4 regions of the Pseudomonas sp. BW7P1 genome follow, and region 1 is predicted to be linked to each of the others. Evidence: predicted binding sites of a transcription regulator. Region 1 holds the regulator's gene; each other region holds the start of a gene.
The links. The regulator FliA, encoded in region 1, starts transcription of late flagellar genes. The targets are predictions, from matches to a motif close to CTAAAGTTTNNNNNNNNNNNGCCGNTAA.
Positions count from the first base shown of each region.

Region 2: a site for FliA is predicted at 2,286-2,313, ahead of NWV16_RS22465 (flagellar protein MotY). Genes of this name have one in related genera too.
Region 3: a site for FliA is predicted at 3,561-3,588, ahead of NWV16_RS27700 (methyl-accepting chemotaxis protein). Genes of this name have one in related genera too.
Region 4: a site for FliA is predicted at 2,809-2,836, ahead of motA (flagellar motor stator protein MotA). Genes of this name have one in related genera too.

Region 1 covers NZ_CP103374.1:1,906,048-1,911,802, forward strand. Annotated here, with positions in the region: gene flhA (flagellar biosynthesis protein FlhA) at 1-823, shown strand, start outside; gene flhF (flagellar biosynthesis protein FlhF) at 835-2,175, shown strand; gene fleN (flagellar synthesis regulator FleN) at 2,289-3,119, shown strand; gene fliA (RNA polymerase sigma factor FliA) at 3,116-3,856, shown strand; gene NWV16_RS08640 (chemotaxis response regulator CheY) at 4,024-4,395, shown strand; gene NWV16_RS08645 (protein phosphatase CheZ) at 4,413-5,201, shown strand; gene NWV16_RS08650 (chemotaxis protein CheA) at 5,241-5,755, shown strand, end outside.
Region 2 covers NZ_CP103374.1:4,990,584-4,996,338, reverse strand. Annotated here, with positions in the region: gene NWV16_RS22480 (peroxiredoxin) at 1-427, shown strand, start outside; gene rnt (ribonuclease T) at 502-1,176, opposite strand; gene pyrC (dihydroorotase) at 1,173-2,219, opposite strand; gene NWV16_RS22465 (flagellar protein MotY) at 2,379-3,287, shown strand; gene NWV16_RS22460 (argininosuccinate synthase) at 3,417-4,634, shown strand; gene NWV16_RS27905 (hypothetical protein) at 5,054-5,377, opposite strand.
Region 3 covers NZ_CP103374.1:6,106,253-6,112,007, reverse strand. Annotated here, with positions in the region: gene NWV16_RS27715 (bifunctional diguanylate cyclase/phosphodiesterase) at 1-989, shown strand, start outside; gene NWV16_RS27710 (NorM family multidrug efflux MATE transporter) at 1,038-2,432, opposite strand; gene NWV16_RS27705 (LysR substrate-binding domain-containing protein) at 2,590-3,510, shown strand; gene NWV16_RS27700 (methyl-accepting chemotaxis protein) at 3,693-5,669, shown strand.
Region 4 covers NZ_CP103374.1:787,697-793,451, forward strand. Annotated here, with positions in the region: gene asd (archaetidylserine decarboxylase) at 1-326, opposite strand, end outside; gene rhdA (thiosulfate sulfurtransferase) at 345-1,160, opposite strand; gene NWV16_RS03485 (HDOD domain-containing protein) at 1,200-2,738, opposite strand; gene motA (flagellar motor stator protein MotA) at 2,905-3,756, shown strand; gene motB (flagellar motor protein MotB) at 3,760-4,836, shown strand; gene rsgA (small ribosomal subunit biogenesis GTPase RsgA) at 4,885-5,755, opposite strand, start outside.

The sequences.
Region 1 (5,755 bases):
GGCCGAGGCCGAGATCTATCCGGAGCGCGAACTGGCGATCAACCCGGGGCAGGTCTATGGCACGCTCAACGGCATTACCGCCAAAGATCCGGCTTTCGGTCTCGAGGCCGTCTGGATCGAAGTCAGTCAGCGTGCCCAGGCGCAATCGCTCGGCTACACCGTGGTGGACGCCAGTACCGTGGTCGCCACCCACTTGAACCAGATTCTTTACAAGCACTCCAGCGAGCTGATTGGCCACGAGGAAGTGCAGCAACTCATGCAATTGCTGGCCAAGAGCTCGCCGAAACTGGCCGAAGAGCTGGTGCCGGGCGTGGTCTCGCTGTCACAACTGCTCAAGGTATTGCAGGCGCTGTTGGCCGAACACGTGCCGGTGCGCGACATCCGCAGCATCGCCGAAGCCATCGCCAACAACGCCGCCAAGAGTCAAGATACCGCCGCGCTGGTGGCTGCCGTGCGGGTCGGCGTATCCCGTGCCATCGTCCAAAGCATTGTAGGGACTGAGTCCGAGCTGCCAGTCATCACGCTGGAGCCAAGGTTGGAACAAATATTGCTCAATAGTTTGCAGAAGGCAGGACAAGGCTCGGAAGAGGGCGTTCTGCTGGAGCCGAGCATGGCCGAGAAGCTGCAGCGTTCGCTGATCGAAGCGGCGCAGCGCCAGGAAATGCAAGGACAGCCGGTGATCCTGTTGGTAGCAGGGCCGGTTCGCGCGATGCTCTCGCGCTTCGGCCGCCTGGCAGTCCCCGGACTGCATGTGCTGGCCTACCAGGAAATTCCGGACAACAAGCAAGTGACCATCGTTGCGACAGTAGGGCCCAACGGCTGAGGTAGTGGTTTATGCAAGTTAAGCGTTTTTTCGCCGCCGATATGCGTCAGGCCATGAAACTGGTTCGTGATGAGCTGGGCGCCGATGCCGCCATCATTGGCAACCGCCGCATTGCCGGCGGTGTCGAGCTGACGGCGGCGCTGGATTACAAACTGTCGGCGCTGGCGCCACGGGTTCCGAACATGGAACTCGAAGACGAGCTGCGCAAGACCCAGTCGCGCATCGTCACGGCACAGGCCGAGCTGAGCATGCGCGGTGAAGCCGACGGCAGCACCAATCGCCAGCTGTTCGCCGGGCTGCCATTGACCGCCGGCCTGCCTTTGACGGCTGCCGAGCCCTTGAGCGAACCCACCTACGCCGCACCTGCACGTCCGGCGCCCGCACCTGCGCCGGTGGCTGCCGGTGTCGATCCGCGTGCACTGGATTCGATGCGTTTCGAACTCAACAGCCTGCGCGAGCTGATGGAAGTGCAACTGGGCACCCTGGCCTGGAATCAGCTGCAGGGCAGCCGTCCGGCCCAGGCCAATCTGTATCGTCGTCTGCAGCGCATCGGCCTGTCCGGTCCGCTGGCCCGTGACCTGCTGGCGCTGACCAGCGACATCGAAGAGCCTCGTCAGGCCTGGCGCATGCTGCTCGCGCACCTGGCGCGCATGATCGTCACACCGGAAGTGGAGCCGCTGGAAGAGGGCGGGGTCATTGCCATGGTCGGCCCGGCCGGCATGGGCAAGACCACCACACTGGCCAAACTGGCAGCCCGTTACGTGCTCAAGTACGGCGCGCAGAACATCGCGCTGGTGAGCATGGACAGTTTCCGCATCGGCGCTCAGGAGCAGTTGAAAACCCTGGGCCGCATCCTCAATGTATCGGTGACTCACGTCGACCCGGGCCAGTCCCTGGTGCAGGCGCTGGATCCACTGCTGCGCAAACGCGTGGTGCTGATCGATACCGCGGGCCTGCAGGCCAGCGATCCGGCATTGCGCATGCAGCTGGAAAGCCTGGCCGGTCGCGGCATTCGTTCAAAAAATTATCTGGTGCTGGCAACCACCAGCCAGAAACAGGTTCTAACCGCCGCTTATCACAGTTACAAGCGTTGCGGGCTCGCCGGGTGCATCCTGACTAAACTGGATGAAACGGCCAGCCTTGGCGAAGTGCTGAGTCTGGCAATCAGTCATGAACTGCCGGTCGCCTATCTGACCGACGGCCCGCGGATTCCGGATGACCTGCATCTGCCGCGCCGCCATCAACTGGTCAGCCGCGCCGTCAGCGTGCAAATGCAGGAAGAACCCAGCGAAGAAGCCATGGCTGACATGTTCGCTGATATCTACCACAGTCCGACCAAGCAGGTTGGCTGAGGTAATGAACAGTTTTTGTACCTACATAGATGGTCTGCCATGCATTGTTCCGGTTGTGAACGCGCAGCCAGTAATGTGGCCTCCGTCCATGCAAGACAAGGTAAAGAAATAACATGGGCAGCATGCATCCCGTACAGGTGATCGCGGTGACCGGCGGCAAGGGTGGCGTCGGCAAGACTAACGTGTCAGTGAACTTGTCCCTGGCGCTGGCAGAACTTGGCCGTCGGGTCATGCTGCTGGACGCCGACCTGGGTCTGGCGAACGTCGACGTTCTGCTGGGCCTCACGCCCAAACGTACCCTGGCCGATGTGATCGAGGGTCGCTGTGAGCTGCGCGACGTACTCTTGCAGGGCCCCGGTGGCATCCGCATCGTGCCGGCCGCTTCCGGCACCCAGAGCATGGTTCACTTGAGCCCGGCCCAGCATGCCGGTCTGATCCAGGCATTCAGCGACATCGGCGACAATCTCGATGTACTCGTGATCGACACTGCTGCGGGTATTGGTGACTCGGTAGTCAGTTTTGTGCGCGCAGCCCAGGAAGTGTTGCTGGTGGTCTGTGACGAGCCGACCTCGATCACCGACGCCTACGCGCTGATCAAGTTGCTCAACCGCGATTACGGCATGAACCGCTTCCGCGTCCTGGCCAACATGGCCCAGAGCCCGCAGGAAGGTCGCAATCTGTTCGCCAAGTTGACCAAGGTCACGGATCGCTTTCTTGACGTGGCCTTACAATACGTCGGTGCGGTGCCTTACGACGAAAGCGTGCGCAAGGCGGTGCAGAAGCAGCGTGCGGTCTATGAAGCCTTCCCGCGTTCCAAGTGCGCACTGGCGTTCAAGGCGATCGCGCAAAAGGTCGATACCTGGCCGCTGCCCGCCAACCCGCGCGGCCATCTCGAATTTTTCGTCGAGCGCCTCGTGCAGCAAACGGCAGGACCAGTGCTATGACCGCCAGCGGTATGAATCTTTACAAGAAGTCGGCACGTGACGCGCAGTACGAACTGATCGAGCGTTACGCGCCATTGGTCAAGCGCATCGCCTATCACTTGCTGGCGCGTTTGCCGGCCAGTGTGCAGGTCGAGGACCTGATCCAGGCCGGGATGATCGGTCTGCTCGAAGTCTCGACCAAATACGACGCCAGCAAAGGTGCGAGTTTCGAAACGTACGCGGGCATCCGTATCCGCGGCGCGATGCTCGATGAAGTGCGCAAGGGGGACTGGGCACCGCGCTCGGTTCACCGCAATACCCGCATGGTCAGCGACGCGATTCGCTCGATTGAGGCTAAAACCGGCCGTGACGCTAAAGATCATGAGGTTGCGGCCGAACTCCAGTTGAGTCTCGACGATTACTACGGGATTTTGAATGACACCCTGGGCAGCCGACTGTTCAGTTTCGACGACCTGTTGCAGGACGGCGAACATGAAGGGCTGCACGAGGATGGCGCCAGTGCTCATCTTGAGCCGTCGCGCGACCTGGAAGACGAGCGCTTCCAGGCGGCGCTGGCGGACGCGATTGCCAATTTGCCGGAGCGTGAGCGACTGGTGTTGGCGCTGTACTACGACGAAGAACTGAACCTCAAGGAAATCGGTGAAGTCCTTGGCGTCAGCGAATCGCGGGTCAGCCAGTTACACAGCCAGTGCGCGGCCCGTTTGCGGGGGCGTTTGGGGGAGTGGCGAGCGCGCTGAAGGCGGTGTGGGGACACTGCGAACGAGGCTGGTGCGGTGGTGAGCGGCACCGGTCTTGCTCTGTTGTGCTCCAGACAGTCATCGAGTGCTTTGCCGGATTGATTGAAATGGCGCGTCCAGGTGCTGGGCGCGTTTAAGACTGCTTGGAGGTCGAATTGAACAAAGACATGAAAATCCTCATCGTTGATGACTTCTCAACGATGCGGCGGATCATCAAGAACCTGTTGCGTGACCTCGGGTTCACCAACACCGTTGAAGCCGACGATGGCACCACCGCCATTCCGGTGCTCAACAGCGGCAGCATCGACTTTCTGGTGACCGACTGGAACATGCCCGGCATGACCGGTATCGACCTGCTGCGCCACGTGCGCGCCGATGAAAAGCTCAAGCACCTGCCCGTGCTGATGGTGACCGCTGAAGCCAAGCGCGAGCAGATCATTGAAGCCGCCCAGGCCGGCGTCAACGGCTACGTGGTCAAACCTTTCACGGCTCAGGCGCTGAAAGAAAAAATCGAGAAGATTTTCGAACGCATCGGCTGATGACGCGCGGGGGAGCTATGGAGCATAAAGAATCTTCACAGGGCGACTTCGAGTCGACGCTGAAAAAACACGCGGTCGAACTGGTCGAAAGCCTTGAAAAAGGCCGGTTCGGCGACGCTGTGCAACTGATCCATGAGCTCAATCAGACCCGTGACCGAGGCCTGTACCAGGAAGTCGGCAAGCTCACGCGCGAACTGCACAGTGCAATCGTCAACTTCCAGATCGACCCGCATATGCCGCAGGCCGAGGAGGTGTCGCAGATCACTGATGCGACCGAGCGCCTGGGCTATGTGGTCAAGCTGACTGAAGCTGCGGCCAACCGCACCATGGATCTGGTGGAAAGCGCCACGCCGGTGGTCAATGGCCTGGCTGACGAAGCCCAGGCGTTGAGTGCCGATTGGGGACGCTTCATGCGCCGTGAAGTCGGGGCAGAGGAGTTCCGCGAACTGGCACGCCGGGTCGACGGTTTTCTGGCGCGCAGCAGCACGGACAACCGTGCGGTGTCGAGCAGCCTCAACGACATTCTGCTGGCCCAGGATTATCAGGATCTCACAGGTCAAGTGATCAAGCGTGTGACCCAGCTGGTCACCGAAGTCGAAAGCAATCTGCTCAAACTCGTGCTCATGGCCAGTCAGGTGGACCGCTTTGCGGGCATCGAACATGACCGTGCGGCGATGCTCGCTGAAAAAGATCCACAAAAACATCTCTCGCAGGGTGAAGGTCCGCAGATTCATGCCGATAAACGAGAAGACGTTGTGTCCGGTCAGGACGATGTGGACGATTTGCTATCCAGCCTTGGATTTTGAGTTTTTTTGGGTTTTTAGACCTGTAGGAGCACCCCATTAATGAGCTTCGGCGCCGATGAAGAGATCCTTCAGGATTTCCTGGTTGAGGCCGGCGAGATTCTTGAGCAACTGTCCGAACAACTGGTCGAGCTGGAAAGCCGCCCGGATGACGCAGATCTGCTCAACGCAATTTTTCGCGGTTTCCACACTGTAAAAGGGGGCGCCGGCTTCCTTCAGCTCAACGAGCTGGTGGAGTGCTGTCACATCGCCGAAAACGTGTTCGATATCCTGCGCAAGGGTGAGCGTCGCGTAGATGCAGAACTGATGGACGTGGTGCTCGAAGCGCTGGACTCGGTGAACAGCATGTTCGGCGAAGTCCGCGATCGCAGCCCTATCACCGCTGCAACCCCGGAACTGCTGGCCGCGCTGGCGCGCCTGGCCGAACCGCAATCGGCGGATGAGGTTGCGGCCTCGCCGGTAGCCGAGATGATCGAAGAGCTGGTCGTTGAAGGCGATTCTGGCGATTCGGGCGATATCACCGACAATGAATTCGAACAGTTGCTGGACTCGCTGAG
Region 2 (5,755 bases), 3.0 Mb from region 1:
CAACCGCATGGCCGACTTCAAGGCACGCAACGTCGAAGTGGTCGCCGTTTCGATCGACTCGCACTTCACCCACAACGCCTGGCGCAACACCCCGGTCAACAATGGTGGCATCGGTCAGGTGAAATACACCATGGCTGCCGACATGAAGCACGAAATCGCCAAGGCCTACGACGTTGAGTCGGAAGGCGGCGTGGCGTTCCGTGGCGCGTTCCTGATCGACGACAAGGGCGTTGTCCGCTCGCAGATCGTCAACGACCTGCCGCTGGGCCGCAACATGGAAGAGCTGATCCGTCTGGTCGACGCGCTGCAATTTCACGAAGAGCACGGCGAAGTCTGCCCTGCCAACTGGAAAAAAGGCGACAAGGGCATGAACGCTTCGCCGGAAGGTGTTGCGGCTTACCTGACCGAGAACGCTGCTGCCCTGTAAGGCGCTTCGTCGAGGTACAAAAAAACCGGCTCTTGAGCCGGTTTTTTCATGCGTGGGATTTAACCTGACGAGGATCAGTCGTCGAAGTCTTCCCAGCCGCCCATTTGTTTCCAGCGGTTGACGATGCCGCAGAACAGCTCGGCCGTCTTCTCGGTGTCGTAACGCGCGGAGTGCGCTTCACGGCCGTCGAAATCGATGTCCGCTGCCTGGCAGGCTTTCGCCAGCACGGTCTGACCGTAGGCCAGACCCGCGAGAGTCGCGGTGTCGAAACTGGAGAACGGATGGAAAGGATTGCGCTTCATGTCCAGCCGCGCGACGGCGGCGTTGAGGAAGCCAAGATCGAAGCTGCTGTTGTGGCCGACCAGAATCGCTCGCTTGCAGCCGTTGGCCTTCAAAGCCTTGCGCACGCCACGGAAGATGTCGGTCAGGGCCGTTTCTTCGCTGACCGCCATGCGCAACGGGTGATCGAGCTTGATCCCTGTGAACTCCAGGGCAGCCGCTTCGATATTGGCGCCTTCGAACGGCTCGACACGGAAGAAATAAGTGTGATCCGGGTAGACGAATCCCTTTTCATCCATGGCGATGGTGGTCGCGGCAATCTCCAGCAATGCGTCGGTGGCCGAGTTGAAACCACCGGTCTCTACGTCGACGACAACCGGCAGGTAGCCGCGAAAGCGTGCTGCCATCGGATGGCGGGAACCACCGCCACCTTGACCGTCCAGTTCGTCGTCGAAATGGTCTTCACTCACGCGTGTTCCTCCAGCAGGCGCCAGCGCAGTTTTTCACCGGCGCGCAGCGGGATGACGTTCAGCTCACCGAATGGCAGGCTGGTCGGGGCGGTCCATTCTTCACGAACCAGAGTAATGTGATCGGCATTGGCCGGCAGGCCGTAGAAACGAGGGCCGTTGAGGCTGGCGAACCCTTCCAGCTTGTCCAGCGCATTGCGCTGTTCGAAGGCTTCGGCGTACAGCTCGATGGCGGCATACGCGGTATAGCAGCCGGCGCAGCCGCAGGCGGCTTCCTTGGCGTGCTGGGCATGGGGGGCCGAGTCGGTGCCGAGAAAGAACTTCGCGCTGCCGCTGGTGGCTGCATCGAGCAGCGCTTCCTGATGGGTATTACGCTTGAGGATAGGCAGGCAGTAGAAGTGCGGCCGGATCCCGCCCACCAGCATGTGGTTGCGGTTGTACAGCAGGTGATGCGCGGTGATGGTCGCGCCGACGTTAGCCGAGGCCTCGTTGACGAACTGCACGGCATCGCCGGTGGTGATGTGTTCGAACACGACCTTGAGTGCAGGGAAGCGCTCGACCACACGGCGCATGTGTTCATCGATGAAGATTTTCTCGCGGTCGAACACGTCGACGTCGCCACGGGTGACCTCGCCGTGGATCAGCAGCGGCATGCCGACTTCGGCCATGGCTTCCAGTACCGGGAAGATCTTGTCGATGCTGGTGACCCCGGAATCGGAGTTGGTGGTCGCGCCGGCCGGGTACAGCTTGGCGGCGTGCACGAAGCCGCTGGCCCTGGCTTCACGGATTTCTTCGGGCCGGGTGCGGTCGGTGAGGTAGAGCACCATCAACGGCTCGAAACGACTGCCGGCCGGTCGGGCAGCGAGAATCCGCTGGCGATAGCCGTCGGCTTCAGCGGCGTTGCGCACCGGAGGTACCAGGTTGGGCATGATGATGGCGCGACCAAAGGTGCGCGCAACATCTGCAACGGTGTTGGTCAGCACGGCACCATCGCGAAGATGAATGTGCCAGTCGTCGGGACGCAGCAGGGTCAGGCGGTCGGACATGAGGGGATTCCAGGCGGGTCAAACTGAGGCGAATGCTACCGGAAAAGACTCTTGCAGGCACTCGCTATCAAGTTTTGCGACGCGTGTCCGATATCCTGTAGGTATGCCGTAAACATGTATGTATCGGTCTTTTTGTTGTAGAAGCCAATGGAGCCTCCCGTGCGCCAGCGTTATTTAGCCTTGCTCAGTGTGTTTGCCAGTCTCCCCGCGATGGCACTGACCTACCAGACCCGTCTGGAGAACATTGAGTGGACGGTGGAAGGCGACAAGTTCGAATGCCGCCTGACGCAGCCGATCACCGACTTCGGTTCGGGCCAGTTCGTGCGCAAGGCGGGCGAGCAGGCGATCTTTCGTCTGAATGCCTACAACGCGATGCTCGGCGGTGGTTCTGCGACGTTGCTTGCCGCGGCAGCACCCTGGCAGCCGGGACGCAATGACATCAATCTGGGCAGCGTCAGAATCGGCACCGGCAACGTGTTGTTCAACAGTTCGCAGTCGCAGGCCGGCGGGTTGATCAGCGGTTTGCTGGAAGGTCGCAGCCCGGTGGTGCGGCGTGCCTCTGGCGATGGACGAGTGTCCGAAGTGCGTCTGCTGCCGGTCAAGTTCAGCAAGGCGTTCAACGACTATCAGACCTGTGTGGCGAAATTGCTCCCGCAGAATTTCGATCAAGTCAAAAACTCGCAGGTTGGCTTTCCGGGCGAAGGCACCGATCTGGACGCCGCCGCGAAAGCCAAATTGCAAGTCATGCTCGAGTTCATGAAGGCCGACCCCACGGTCAACCACATCGAGCTCGATGGCTATTCCGACAACAGTGGCAATCGCCTGACCAATCGCGAGTTGTCGCGCCGCCGGGCGCTGGCGGTGGTTGATTTCTTCAAGGCCAACGGCATCGCCGAATCGCAGATCACTGTGCGTTTCCACGGCGAGCAATACCCGCTGGTGCCAAACACCAATGCCGCCAACCGGGCGAAGAACCGTCGGGTCACCGTCAAGCTGGCCCGTGTGGCACCGGTGACTGCTCCTGCACCGCAAGCCAGTGCACCGGCCAATGCGGCGGCAACATCATGACTGGATGGTCACTCCCGTCTGCATGACGGAATGTGTCGCTTTGTCGTCTCAAGCTGTCGCGCCTCTGTAAATTATTGCGTTTGAGCGGTAGACTCCCCGGCTTTCCGTAGAACCCCGTGGAGTGATGGCATGGCGGACGTAAACAAGGTCGTTCTGGCGTATTCGGGCGGCCTGGACACTTCGGTGATCCTGAAGTGGCTGCAGGATACTTATAACTGTGAAGTCGTGACCTTCACCGCTGACCTGGGTCAGGGCGAAGAAGTCGAACCGGCTCGCGCCAAGGCGCAGGCCATGGGCGTCACAGAAATCTACATCGACGACCTGCGCGAAGAATTCGTGCGTGACTTCGTGTTCCCGATGTTCCGCGCCAACACCGTTTACGAAGGTGAGTACCTGCTGGGTACTTCCATTGCACGTCCTCTGATCGCCAAGCGTCTGATCGAAATCGCCAACGAAACCGGCGCTGATGCCATTTCCCACGGCGCGACCGGCAAGGGCAACGACCAGGTGCGTTTCGAACTGGGTGCCTACGCACTCAAGCCTGGCGTGAAAGTGATCGCCCCCTGGCGCGAGTGGGACCTGTTGTCCCGCGAGAAGCTGATGGACTACGCCGAGAAGCACGCGATCCCGATCGAGCGTCACGGCAAGAAGAAGTCCCCGTACTCGATGGATGCCAACCTGCTGCACATTTCCTATGAAGGCGGCGTGCTCGAGGATACCTGGACCGAGCACGAAGAAGACATGTGGCGCTGGACCGTCTCTCCGGAAAACGCACCTGACAAGCCGCAATACCTGGAACTGACCTACCGCAACGGCGACATCGTTGCGCTGGACGGCGTCGAAATGTCTCCGGCCACTGTGCTTGCAACGCTGAACAGGATCGGCGGTGCCCATGGCATCGGTCGTCTCGACATCGTTGAAAACCGCTATGTCGGCATGAAATCCCGTGGCTGCTACGAAACTCCGGGTGGCACCATCATGCTGCGGGCTCACCGCGCCATCGAATCGATCACCCTGGACCGGGAAGTCGCGCATCTCAAGGACGAACTGATGGCGAAGTACGCCAGCCTGATCTACACCGGCTACTGGTGGAGCCCGGAGCGCCTGATGTTGCAACAGATGATCGATGCTTCTCAGGTCAATGTGAACGGCGTCGTACGCCTGAAACTCTACAAGGGCAATGTGATCGTGACCGGCCGCAAGTCGGACGATTCGCTGTTCGATGCCAACATTGCGACGTTCGAAGAAGACGGCGGCGCCTATAACCAGGCCGACGCGGCGGGCTTCATCAAGCTCAACGCGCTGCGCATGCGCATTGCCGCCAACAAGGGGCGCAAGCTGTTCTGAGGTCCTTGGGGCTGATATGAAATGGCGGCCTTGTCGTTGTGACAGGGCCACCATGCTGTAAATCCTTCTGTCTACCTGATCGATGTCGGTCAGCGTTCCTGCTTCCATTCATTGTGTTTCGCATCTTGTACCAAAGTACTGCGTGTATCTATTGATCAATTCAGATTTTTCCCGATGCAGTAATGCGCAGTGAGTGAGTGTCGTAAACAATCCAGTAGGCAGTTCCCGCAGGTTTTTTATCCTGTTTAAGCGATTTCAGTATGGCTTCTTCAGGTGAGGGGCCTGGAGTGTCATCGGTTAATACGAGGATTATTCCAGGCGAGTGCCTGGCGGGCTTCCGGATTTGTTTGTGCAGCAGATCTGCTGTTGAATCGACATTCACTCCTCGAACATCAATGATGCATAGTGTGCTCAACGGTTTAGGGGGGGGTTACAAGATGTACCTTGAGTGTTTCCGGGTTCGATGACTCTCTGGATGAAGGCGATGTTGCTTCAAATGCCTTCAGGAAGTTTTTTTCGTTATTGAAGTCGGAGGGCGCATAAAGGGATCGGTAGTTGAAGTTCAAGGTCATGAAGAAAAGAAATAACAAATAGAACGGGAAGCAGATCAGGAACCAGATGTAAATTTCCCGCTCGTCATTGTCAAGAAATGGCAGGGATACCGCTGCAGAGGTTTCGGAGATGAAAGCGAATACGGCAATTATATTGATCGGGTTGGCGGGTTTTTTGTTGATCTTTGACATGTTTGTTACTCATGTTTATGGTCTTTCTCGTGAAGTTGTTGTTGGATTCAATTTGGGGAGGGAATGATTTCAATTCTTGTTATTTGGTATTTACATCAAAAGTAATCGGATTGATATCGGTAGGTTGTTTCCTTTCTTTTTCATGTGGAACATTTTTTCGCAGGCGTCACTGTTTGGTTTTTTGCTGCAGGGTGTTTTGGTGTTGAATGATTCGCTTGGGCTGAAGTGTCGTCTCTTTGCTCATGGGTAATTTCTGTAGGATAAATCTCTATTACCTGTAAGAGTCGTCTTTCGCTGCCAGCAAAACTGAACTTCACTATGCCAAGGGTGAAATGACTACGTTATTGTGCCGGTTCTAAAAAATCGAACAGCGAAACT
Region 3 (5,755 bases), 1.9 Mb from region 1:
CCTTGGCCGAACCTTACTGGATCGACGGAGAAAGCCTGTTGATCGGTTCCAGTCTGGGCATCGCTCACGCCCGGGCCCAGGGTGGCGCCGATCCGCTGATGTGGCACGCACACATCGCCATGCAGCAGGCCAAAAGCACGCAAGGCTGCACCTTTCATATTTTCAACGAGCGGATCAACCGCAACGCACGCAGCATCGCCGACCTCGAAAGCGAGCTGCGCCGGGCCTTGCGTCGCGATGAACTGGAGCTGCATTACCAGCCGCGCCTGAACCTGCAGGACGGCCAGATCGTCGGCCTCGAAGCGCTGGTGCGCTGGCGCCACAGCGAACGCGGCCTGCTGCCGCCGAGCGAATTCGTGCCGCTGGCCGAACAGAGCGGCCTGATCGTGCCGCTGGGCTACTGGGTGATTTCCCGGGCCCTGCGCGACATGCAGGTGTTGCGCGAGCGTGGAGTGCCGGCGCTGCACATGGCGATCAACCTGTCGTTCCGCCAGTTCCAGGACAGCCAGTTGCTGCCGACCCTCAGCCGCTTGATCGCTGAACGCGGGGTCGAGGCGCAATGGCTGGAATTCGAACTGACGGAAACCGCCGTCATGCGCCGCAGCGATCTGGTCAAGCAGACCATGGACGCCCTCGGCCGCCTCGGCGTGCGCTTCTCACTGGACGACTTCGGTACCGGGTTCTCGTCGTTCGTGCACCTCAACAGCCTGCCGATCACCTTGCTGAAGATCGACAAGAGTTTTGTCGGTGGCATGGAGCAGCGCGAGGAAAACCGCAAACTGGTGCACGCGATGATCAACCTCGCGCACAACCTGCATCTGGAAGTGGTGGCCGAAGGGGTGGAAACCCCGGAGCAACTGGATCTGCTGCGCGGGTTCGGCTGCGATCAGGTGCAGGGATACCTGATCAGCAAGCCGTTGCCGCTGGCAGAGCTGGTTGACTACCTGATTGCCGACGCCAGTCAGCCTCCGCTGGGTATCGTGGTTTAGCCTTGAATCCCTGTGGCAGCGAGCCTGCTCGCTCCCGCAAGGTGAAACTCATTCGGCTCGAACGACCTTGAACCCTTGAGCTGGCGACTCCAGCCGAATCATACGTTTCATCTTCCATTCGAACGCCAGCGTCAGACAGATCGCTGCGCAGGCCAGGCCGAGCGCCAGTCCCCACCAGACGCCGGTCGGTCCCCAGTGCAAATGGAACGCCATCAGCCAGGCCGACGGCGCGCCGATCAGCCAGTAGCAACCGAGCCCCACCAGAAACGTGGTTTTTGCATCTTTCAGTCCACGGATGCAGCCCATGGCAATTGTCTGGGTGCCGTCAAACAGCTCGAACCATGCCGCGACAGCCAGCAGGCTCACCGCCAGGCGAATGACTTCGGCAAATGCCGGATCATTGTGATCGAGGAAGAGCCCGACCAGTTGATTTGGCAGCAGCCAGAACACCATGGCAAACCCCAGCATCACCACCGCGCCGAAGGCGATGCCGACCCGGCCGGACATCCGCGCATCGTCCAGTTGCCCGGCGCCGAAATGCTGGCCGACGCGCATGGTGATGGCATAGGACATGCCCGCCGGCACCATGAACGCCACAGAAACGATCTGCAGGGCAATCTGATGCGCCGCCAGTTGGGTGCTGCCCATGGTGCCCATGCACAGCGCCGCGAAGGCGAACAGCCCGACTTCCACCGCGTAGGTGCCGCCGATCGGCAGACCCAGGCGCCACAACTCTTTCAGGTATTGCCGGTTTGGCCGCGACAGGCCGTGGCGCAATGGATAGGCGTCATAAGCCGGATGCCGACGGATGTGCCACGCCAGTGCCAGCGCCATGCAGTTGGCGACGATCGCCGTGACCAGACCGATACCGGTCAGCCCCAGTTTCGGCAAGCCGAACATGCCGGTGATCAGCGCGTAGTTGAGCAGGAAGTTGGCCACGGTTCCCCCGAGGCTGATGACCATCACCGGCGTCGCCCGGCCGATGGCACTGGTGAAGCCGCGCAAGGCCATGAAGCTCAGGTAGCCGGGCAGGGCGAACGGCAGGGCGATCAGAAACTGCCCGGCGGCGTTGACGTTGGTCTCGGTCTGACCGAACAGCAGCAACACCGGTTTCAGGTTCCACAGCAACAACCCGGCACCCAGCGCCATCAGCCACGCCAGCCACAATCCGGCCTGGGTCAGCCGGGCGGCACCGAGTATGTCGCCGGCGCCCTGACGGATTGCCACCAGGGTGCCGACCGCCGCAATAACGCCGATGCAGAAGATCGACACGAACGAATAGCTCGCCGCACCCAGGCCACCGCCGGCCAGTGCTTCCGGGCTGAGACGCGCCATCATCAGGGTGTCGGTCAGCACCATCAGCATGTGCGCCAACTGCGAGGCGATCAACGGCCCCGCCAGCCGCAGGATGGCCCAGAGTTCGGTACGCACAGGACGCTGCATGGTTTCACATCCTTATAAAAGAGGGAGCAAGAGACCGCCGATTCTCGGGGTTTGGCACAGGATGCACAAAGGGATAAAAAGGATGGGTGGCATGATTAAAACTCATCCTGATTCAATTCTGCTAAGTTGACGCCATCCCGCAACCGGAGCCCTGTGTATGTCCCGTCGCCTGCCCCCCTTGTATGCCCTGCGCGCATTCGAAGCCGCGGCGCGGCACAGCTCGTTCACCCGCGCGGCCGAGGAGTTGTCGATCACTCAGAGTGCGGTGAGCCGACATATCCGCACGCTTGAAGAACACTTCGCCTGTCGGCTGTTCCACCGCAGTGGCCGCAATCTGCAACTGACCGAGTCGGCCCGTCTGCTGCTGCCCGGCATCCGTGAAGGTTTCGCGGCCCTGGAGCGAGCCTGCAATACCTTGCGCGCCGAAGATGACATCCTGCGCATGAAAGCCCCTTCGACCCTGACCATGCGCTGGTTGCTGGCGCGGCTCAGTCGTTTCCGCCATTTGCAGCCGGGTAATGAAGTGCAACTGACCAGTGCCTGGATGGACGTGGATTCGGTGGACTTCAATAACGAACCCTTCGATTGCGCGGTGCTGTTGAGCGACGGGCATTTTCCGCCGGACTGGGAGGCCAGCCTGTTGTTCCCGGAAGAGCTGATCCCGGTGGGCGCGCCCAACCTGCTCAATGACCAGCCCTGGGATGTGGAGCGACTGGCCGCCACCGAACTGCTGCACCCGACCCCGGATCGCCGCGACTGGCGCAGTTGGCTGGAGCACATGGGCCTGTCCGATCAAGTGTCGCTCAAGGGCGGGCAGGTGTTCGATACCCTCGAACTGGGGATGATCGCGGCGGCCCGGGGTTATGGCGTCTCCATGGGCGATCTGCTGATGGTGGCCGAGGATGTGGCCCAGGGGCGCTTGAGTCTGCCGTGGCCGACGGCGGTCGCCAGCGGCCTGAATTATTACCTGGTATGGCCGAAGACCCGTCCGGGAGGTGAACGTTTGCGCCGGCTCAGTGATTTTCTTCAGGGTGAGGTTCGGGCGATGGAACTGCCGCAGGTCGCGCGCTTGAGCTGAAACGTTCGAGCCGCCACAATGCCGGCCCTCGGCCATAACCCTGCTGAGCGCTCAAGTATTCGCGTTCACCGCCGAATACGTCCAGGTGGAACCGTCGTGCCGGTTTCACGCCTCACCCCCATTATTAGAAATGTTCCGAGCCGCGATCAGGGAGGATACGCAGACTCGGCCAGGAGCTGTCCATGTCTCAACCTCGCGCCCGGATCGCCTCGCAGCTGGGCCTTGCGCTCGCTGTGATACTGGCAATTGTCATCAGCGGCAGTACCGTGTTCGCCCTGCGTTCGCTGGACGCCGCCAACCTGTCCACCCGTGAAGAACACCTGGCCAGCGAGGCACGCCTGCTCGCCGATCAGTTGAGCACCTTCCATGGCACGCTGCGTGAAAGCACCCAGCGCCTGAGCGGGTTGTTCGAGAAGCGCTTCAGCGCCGGCCTGAGCCTGCATGCCGACGAACCGGTCAACGTGGCGGGCACCCGGACCCCGGGTCTGCACCTGGGCAGTGAAGTGCTGAACAACAACTTCAAGGAAGTCGACGAGTTCAAGCAGATGACGGCGGGTGTCGCCACGCTGTTCGTGCGCAGCGGCGAAGACTTCGTACGGGTCAGCACCTCGCTGACCAAACAGGACGGCTCCCGCGCCATCGGCACCTTGCTCGATCACGCGCACCCGGCCTACGCGAAGTTGATGGCGGGGCAGGGCTATGTCGGCCGTGCGCTGCTGTTCGATCGCTCCTACATGACCCAGTACACCCCGGTGCGTGACAGCAGCGGCAAGGTGATCGCGGTGTTGTTCGTCGGCTTCGATTACACCGATGCGCAGAACGCCCAGTTCGACAACCTCAAGCGTTTTCGCATTGGCCAGAGCGGTTCCCTCGCGCTGTTGGACGAACAGAACAAATGGCTGGTAGCGCCAGCCGGTGTGCAGGCGCCTGATCAGGCGGTGCCGGTGGTCAGCGGTCTGGCGAAAACGCCAGGCAAGGGCCGCTTCTGGAGCGATACGTCCGAAGACTTCTACAGCATCGCCGTACCGTTCGAAGGCGGACCCTGGTCGGTGGTGGCGAGCATGCCGAAATCCGAGATCCGCGAAGTCACCTGGAGCGTCGGCATTCAACTGGCCATCGGCAGCCTGCTGGCGATGTTGATCGCGGTGGGTTCGGCGGTGTGGCTGCTGCGCAGCAAGCTGCAACCGCTGGGTGATCTGGTACGTCAGGCCGAAGCCTTGGGCGACGGTGATCTGAGTGTGCGCCTGAATGTCTCGAGCAACGATGAAATCGGCCAGTTGGCCCGCGCCTTCAACCAGATGAGCCAGGCCCTGTCGACCATGGTCGAGCACATTCGTCGCGCCTCGGAAGAGGTCAACAACCGTGCTCAGGCGCTGTCCGGTCTGTCCGGTGGTGCGTATGAAGGCATGGAGCAGCAGTCCGGTGAAATCACCAGCATGGCGGGCGCGGTTGAAGAGTTTTCCGCCACCTCGCTGAACATTGCCGACAACATGGGCAACACCCAGCGTCTGGCCCAGGAAAATGCCCGGCAGACCCAGATCGGTCGCAGCTCGATGGAAGAAGCATCGTCCTCGCTGGAGCAGATTGCCGGCGCGCTGAACACCACGGCGACCGTGATCAACACGCTCGGTCAGCGCTCACAGGAAATCGGCGGCATCGTCAGCGTGATCACCTCGATTGCCGAACAGACCAACCTGCTGGCGCTCAACGCAGCCATCGAAGCGGCCCGTGCCGGCGAGCAAGGTCGCGGTTTTGCCGTGGTGGCGGACGAAGTGCGCAATCTGGCTTCGCGCACCCGTCAGGCGACCGACGAAATTTCCGGAATGATCCACAGCATCCAGCAGGAAACCGGCAACGCCATCAGCACCATGGAGCAGGGCAACGTGCTGATGCAGGAAGGCCTTTCGCGCAACGCCAATGTCGCTTCGGCGCTGGCGCGTATCGATGAGCAGAGCCGCTCGGCCGGGCAGCAGTTTGCGGCAATCACCACGGCGACTCAGGAGCAGAGCAGCACCGCGACGTTGCTCAGCAGCAATCTGCAGAGCATTGCGCTGGCCAACAGCGAACAGCGTGAGGTGGTTTCCAATCTGGCAGTCACCGCCAAAGAGCTGGAGAAGCTGGCGGCGGATTTGCGTTCCGAGGTTGATCGCTTCCGCTGATGCATCTCTGAAACAGCTATCGCGAGCAAGCTCGCTCTCACAGGTTTCCCGCTGAACACACAATGGTGTCTCGACACAAACCCCTG
Region 4 (5,755 bases), 1.1 Mb from region 1:
CCCTTGGCCTGGAAGATGCGACCGTGCTCGATCGGGCCGAGCTGGCTGATCGCACCGTCGGCCGGGCTGAGGATCGCGCCCGGTGTCTGATCCAGAGGGCGTGCACCGTCTTTCAGTGCACGGGTGAAGAAGGCGTTGAAGTGCTCGTAAGCGGTCACGTCCTCAACCAGTGCCTGGGACATGTCCACCTGATAACGCTTGGCGAACCAGGTGGTGAAGGCATTCTTGAACCAGCGCACGCGGCACTCGGCGATGCAGCCGGCCAGGCGCGACAGCAAGTGGTGAGGCAGCAGGTACTGACTGATGATAAACAAACGCTCTTTCATGACTGTCCTTGAAAATTCTTAAAGCTCGACGGGGGTGTCGGGGTGGTTGCCCCATTCGCCCCAGGAACCGGCATAACCCTTGACCCGCGGATAACCGAGGGCCTTGGCCACCAGATAAGTGAAACCGGACCGGTGATGGGTCTGGCAGTGAGTGATGATTTCTTTGTCCTTGGTGATCCCGAGGTTTTCCAGGATCTGCGGCATGTCGGTACGAATGCGCAACTGACGCGCCTGATCCATGCCTGCCGTCCATTCGAAATTGACTGCGCCGGGAATGTGTCCACCCTTGGCTGCCAGCACTTTCTCGCCGGAATATTCCAGCGGCCCGCGGGCATCCCAGATCGCCAGGTCAGCGGCGCCGAGGCGGCTTTGCAGGTACTCGCGGGTGGCGGTCGGTTCGTCGTGCAGGGTCAGGGATACCGGGCCGCCGACGGCAGGCGGGACCTGGATCGACATCGGCGAACCTTCCGCCAGCCACGCCGGCAGGCCGCCGTCGAGGTAGTGATACTTGTCGTGGCCGATGACATCGAGCAGCCAGATGAAGCGTCCGGCCCAGCCACCGCCCTCGTCGTCATAGACCACGTACACCGCGTCCTTGTTATGGCCCAGTTCGCCGAACAGCTCTTCGAGTTTTTCTTTTGTCGGCAACAGGCCAGGAGCCGGTGCCTGGCCCAGCTGGGTGCGCTTCGGGTCGACGAAGCGTGCGCCGGGAATGTGACCCTCGGCATAGCGGGCGGCACTGGTCAGATCCACCAGAATCAGGTTGCGGGCGTCGAGGCGCGGGAGCAGGTCGCTCGGCTCGATCACCAGCGCCAGGCCAGAGAAGTCAGACATGTGAGGTCTCCAGAGCACAAAGGGGAAGGATTGTAGCTGTCATTGGCCGCGCTGGCTAAAGCTGTGCAGGGCTTTCTCGATGCACTGCGCGGTTTTGCCGAAGGCTTGCACGGTGATGTCGGCGAACGGCCCGCCGCCCTGATCGGCCACCACGATCATGATCACCCGGCCGTTATGGACCAGCGAGCGCAGAAACAGATGTTCGCCCCGGAACAGTGTGCGCAGGGACGGCGGCAGCAGAGCGGAAAACTGGGCGTTGTTGTCCGGGGTGATCCGCACCTGTGCCTGCTGCGCGAGCAAACGTTGCAGCACCGTGCTCTGGCTGACGACGAAATTGAGCGCAGCGGCTTCCTTCGGCAAACCGGCAATCTGCTGCACCCGCAGGCTGGACTGAGTGCGATCGGCCATCAGGATCATGACCCGTCGCATGCCGCTGGCCACCAGCGCGTCGCGGGCGGCGATGGTCAGGTGCATGGCATTGGTGAAACGGCTGGGCTCGGCCAACAGCTCGGCGCATTGCCGGCGCCATTGGGCGAGGTCTTCGGCATTGGGTGCTGCGGCGGGCAGCAGGCCGGCAGGCAGGCGACGAGTGCCCGACGGCCAAAGCAGCGAAACTGCCGGATGCCACAGATCCGGCATCGAATGCCGGCGCGCGCTGTTGGCAGCTTGCTGGTGCAGTTGCTGTTGCACTTCGTCCAGGGAAATCTGCAGATAGAGGCTGGTGAGGTACTGCCAGCGCTCGCTGTGCGGACTGTCCCAGGCCTGTTGCGCCGACAGCGCCAGACCGTTGGCCAGCAGCACGGTGTTGGCCGGCTGATTGAGCCAGTTGCGCAGGGTCGGGTCGTCATCCAGGCGATTTTGCTGGCGCAGCGGGTGATCGACGTCGCGGGCGATGCGCAAGACCTTGACCAGTTCGCGCTGTTCGTTGAGCAGCAGGCGATAACCCTGCTGCACCCAGATCGGCAGGCGCCAGACGTCGACCAGTGCCTGACCGATCTTCAGCAGGCGCACGCCGAACAATTGTTTTTCCACGTCGCGGGCCGATTCGCCCTTATGAATGACCCGTACTTCCCATTCTTCGAGCAGTTTGGGAAAGATCAGCGCCAACGGCCACAGCGGCGACAGAAACAGCAGACTGCCCCAGTGAATGTCCTGCCAGAGGCGCGCCAGGCGGCTGGCGAAAAAACCGTTGGCCTGTTGTGTGGCGTGCTGGCTGATCATCTGCAACTGGCGCAGGGCCTGGGGGATTTGCGCCTGGGGTTCGGCGGGCAGGCGTGCCAGCAGCTCCTCGGTGCGGGAAAGGCCGAGGCGATTGATCGCCACTTCAAGGTTTTCCGCCGGTGCGGTCAGGCTGCCCAAGGTATGGCGGTTGGCTTCGCGGATGATGCTCAGGGCCAGCGCCGGGCTGTCCTGCATCAGGTCGGCAATGTCGCGCAACGAGCTGCGATTGTCGCGGATCGCACGGCAGACCTTGTCGTGAGCCTCTTGCGGCACCGGCAGGCGCACGCCATCGAGCAGTTTCACCCAGCCATCGAGTGTGGTCGGTCTTGCGTGTGGGACGTTCGTTTCATTAGCCATGTCTGGACGGGATCTTGATCTGCTGTAGACGCGCCCGGCACGGGCTAAATTGGCTTTTCGCCTGAACTGGCTATAGTCTGGCGCAGTTTTGCCGATAAGTAGAAGAAGAGATTTTTTAACTTCCGAATATGACCTTGAACCCGACTTAAACAAGTACTTTCTATCTATGGCTAAAATTATCGGCATCATCGTCGTATTCGCGAGCGTGCTCGGCGGATACGTGCTCTCCCACGGCAAGATTGCCGCCCTGATCCAGCCTTTCGAGGTGATGATCATCGGTGGTGCGGCACTCGGGGCGTTCCTCCAGGCCAACCCCGGCTACATGACCATGCACGTGCTCAAGAAAGCTCTGGGCATGTTCAGCTCGCGTTTCAGCCACACTTTCTATCTGGAAGTGCTCGGCCTGATCTACGAAATCCTCAACAAGAGCCGCCGCGAAGGCATGATGGCCATCGAAGGCGACATCGAAGATGCCGCGGCGAGCCCGATCTTCGCCAAATACCCGGCGGTGCTGAAAGACGAACGCATGACTGCGTTCATCTGCGATTACCTGCGCATCATGTCGTCCGGCAACATGGCGCCGCATGAGCTCGAAGGGCTGTTCGACATGGAACTGTACAGTCTCAAGGAAGAACTGGAGCACCCTTCCCACGCGGTCAACGGCATCGCCGACGGCATGCCCGGTTTCGGTATCGTCGCGGCGGTACTGGGTATCGTGGTGACCATGGCGTCGCTGGGCGACGGCGACCAGAAATCCATCGGTCTGCACGTAGGTGCGGCACTGGTCGGTACCTTCTTCGGTATCTTGGCGGCCTATGGTTTCTTCGGCCCGCTGGCGCATTCCCTGGCCCACGATGCCAAGGAAGAGCTTAACGTCTACGAGGCCATCAAGGCTTCGCTGGTGGCTTCGGCTTCCGGCATGCCGCCGTCGCTGGCCGTGGAATTCGGGCGCAAGGTTCTGTACCCGGCTCACCGCCCCAGCTTCGCCGAGCTGGAACAAGCGGTTCGCGGTCGCTAAGTCATGGAAAATAACCAGCCGATAATCATCAAGCGCGTCAAGCGCTACGGTGGCGGGCATCACGGCGGGGCGTGGAAGATCGCCTTCGCCGACTTCGCGACGGCGATGATGGCGTTCTTTCTGGTGTTGTGGCTGCTGTCCACCGCGACACCGGAGCAGAAGATCGCCATCGCCGGTTACTTCAAGGACCCGGTCGGCTTCTCGGAAAGCGGCACGCCTTACATCATCGATCTGGGCGGTACACCGACCCTGGCGCCGGAGAACACCCTCAACCCTGAAGTGAAGTCTCAGCCGCAACCGGACAAGGTCACGGTCGACACCGATCAGGTCGAAGGCATGGCCGAGCAGGTCGAGAAGGAACGTCTGGAACTGTTGCTGCAGGAACTGCAGAACAAGGTCGACGAGAACCCGCAACTGCAGAAGTTCAAGGATCAGATCCTGTTCGAAATCACGCCGAACGGCTTGCGCATCCAGATCATGGACGCCGAGAACCGGCCGATGTTCGACTCCGGTTCCGCACGCCTGAAGCCGTACTTCGAAGACATCCTGCTGGCCATGGCCGACACCATCAAGGCAGTGCCGAACAAGATCAGCATCAGCGGCCATACCGATGCCAAGCCGTACACCGGCACCGGCGACTTCGGCAACTGGGAGCTCTCGGCCAACCGTGCCAATGCCGCCCGGCGTGCGCTGGTGGCGGGCAGCTATCCGGACGGGCAGGTGGCACGGGTGGTGGGTTACGCCTCGTCGGCACTGTTCGACAAGGAGAACCCATTCAATCCTGTCAACCGTCGCATCGACATTGTGGTGCTGACCAAGAAGGCCCAGGCGGCCATCGAAGGTTCGCAAGGCGCTGAACCGGCGAAACCCGCAGAAGGGCAGAACGGCGCCGATCCGGCCAAACCGGTCGATCCGAACGCGTTGCCGGCGGATCAGCAGCCGGTGCCGGCCCACGAGTTGCGCGAACGGCTGAACCTGTTCGACGACCCGCTGCCGAAACCGGCCGAACCGGGCAGCGCGGCGCCAGCCCCGGCGCCTGCTGCACCGGCCACTGCACCGGCTCCTGCGCCGAAACAGTGACCTGCAAAAAAGCCGCGAGATGATCGCGGCTTTTTTGTGTCCGGTTGCCTAGTACCCGTTTTCGGGCAGGCTGGCGATGATCGAGCGGTAGCTGTTCATCCGCTGTTGCTGGATGCGTCCTTCTTCAAGGGCCTTGAGCAAGGCACAGCCCGGTTCGCGATCGTGCTTGCAGTCACGGAAGCGGCAGGTACCGAGCAGGTCGTCGAACTCGATGAACCCTGCCTCGACATCGGCGCGGCTGACGTGGCCGAGGCCGAATTCGCGGATGCCCGGGGAGTCGATCAGCTCACCGCCGCCCGGGAAGTGGAACAGCCGTGCGGTGGTCGTCGTGTGTTGACCCTGTCCGGACCATTCGGACAGCGGGCCGACACGGGTTTCGACATCCGGCAGCAGGCTGTTGACCAGCGATGACTTGCCGACACCGGACTGGCCGACGAATACGCTGATGCGCCCGTCGAGCTGCTTCTGCAGCTGTGCCATGCCATTGCCGTGATGTGCCGAGACTTCCAGCACCGGGTAACCCAGCGTGCGGTACACCGCCAGCAACGCGTTCAGCGCCGGGGCGTTCTGTTCGTCGATCAGGTCGAATTTGTTCAGCAGCAGCAACGGACGGATGCCGGCGTGTTCGGCCGCGACCAGATAACGGTCGATCAGGTTGGCGTGGGGCTCAGGCAGCGGGGCGAAGACGATGACGATCATGTCGACGTTGGCGGCCACCGGTTTGAGCTGGCCACGGCTGTCCGGGCGGCACAGCTCGGTGGTGCGCGGCAGTTGCGCGACAATCACGCCGATGCCCTGGTTGCCGGCACGCCAGACCACTCGGTCGCCGGTCACCAGCGCGGGCAGGTTGGCTCGCAGATAGCAGCGGAAAACCTGGCCGGCCAGTTCGCCGTCAACGGCCTCGACTTCGACCTGCACA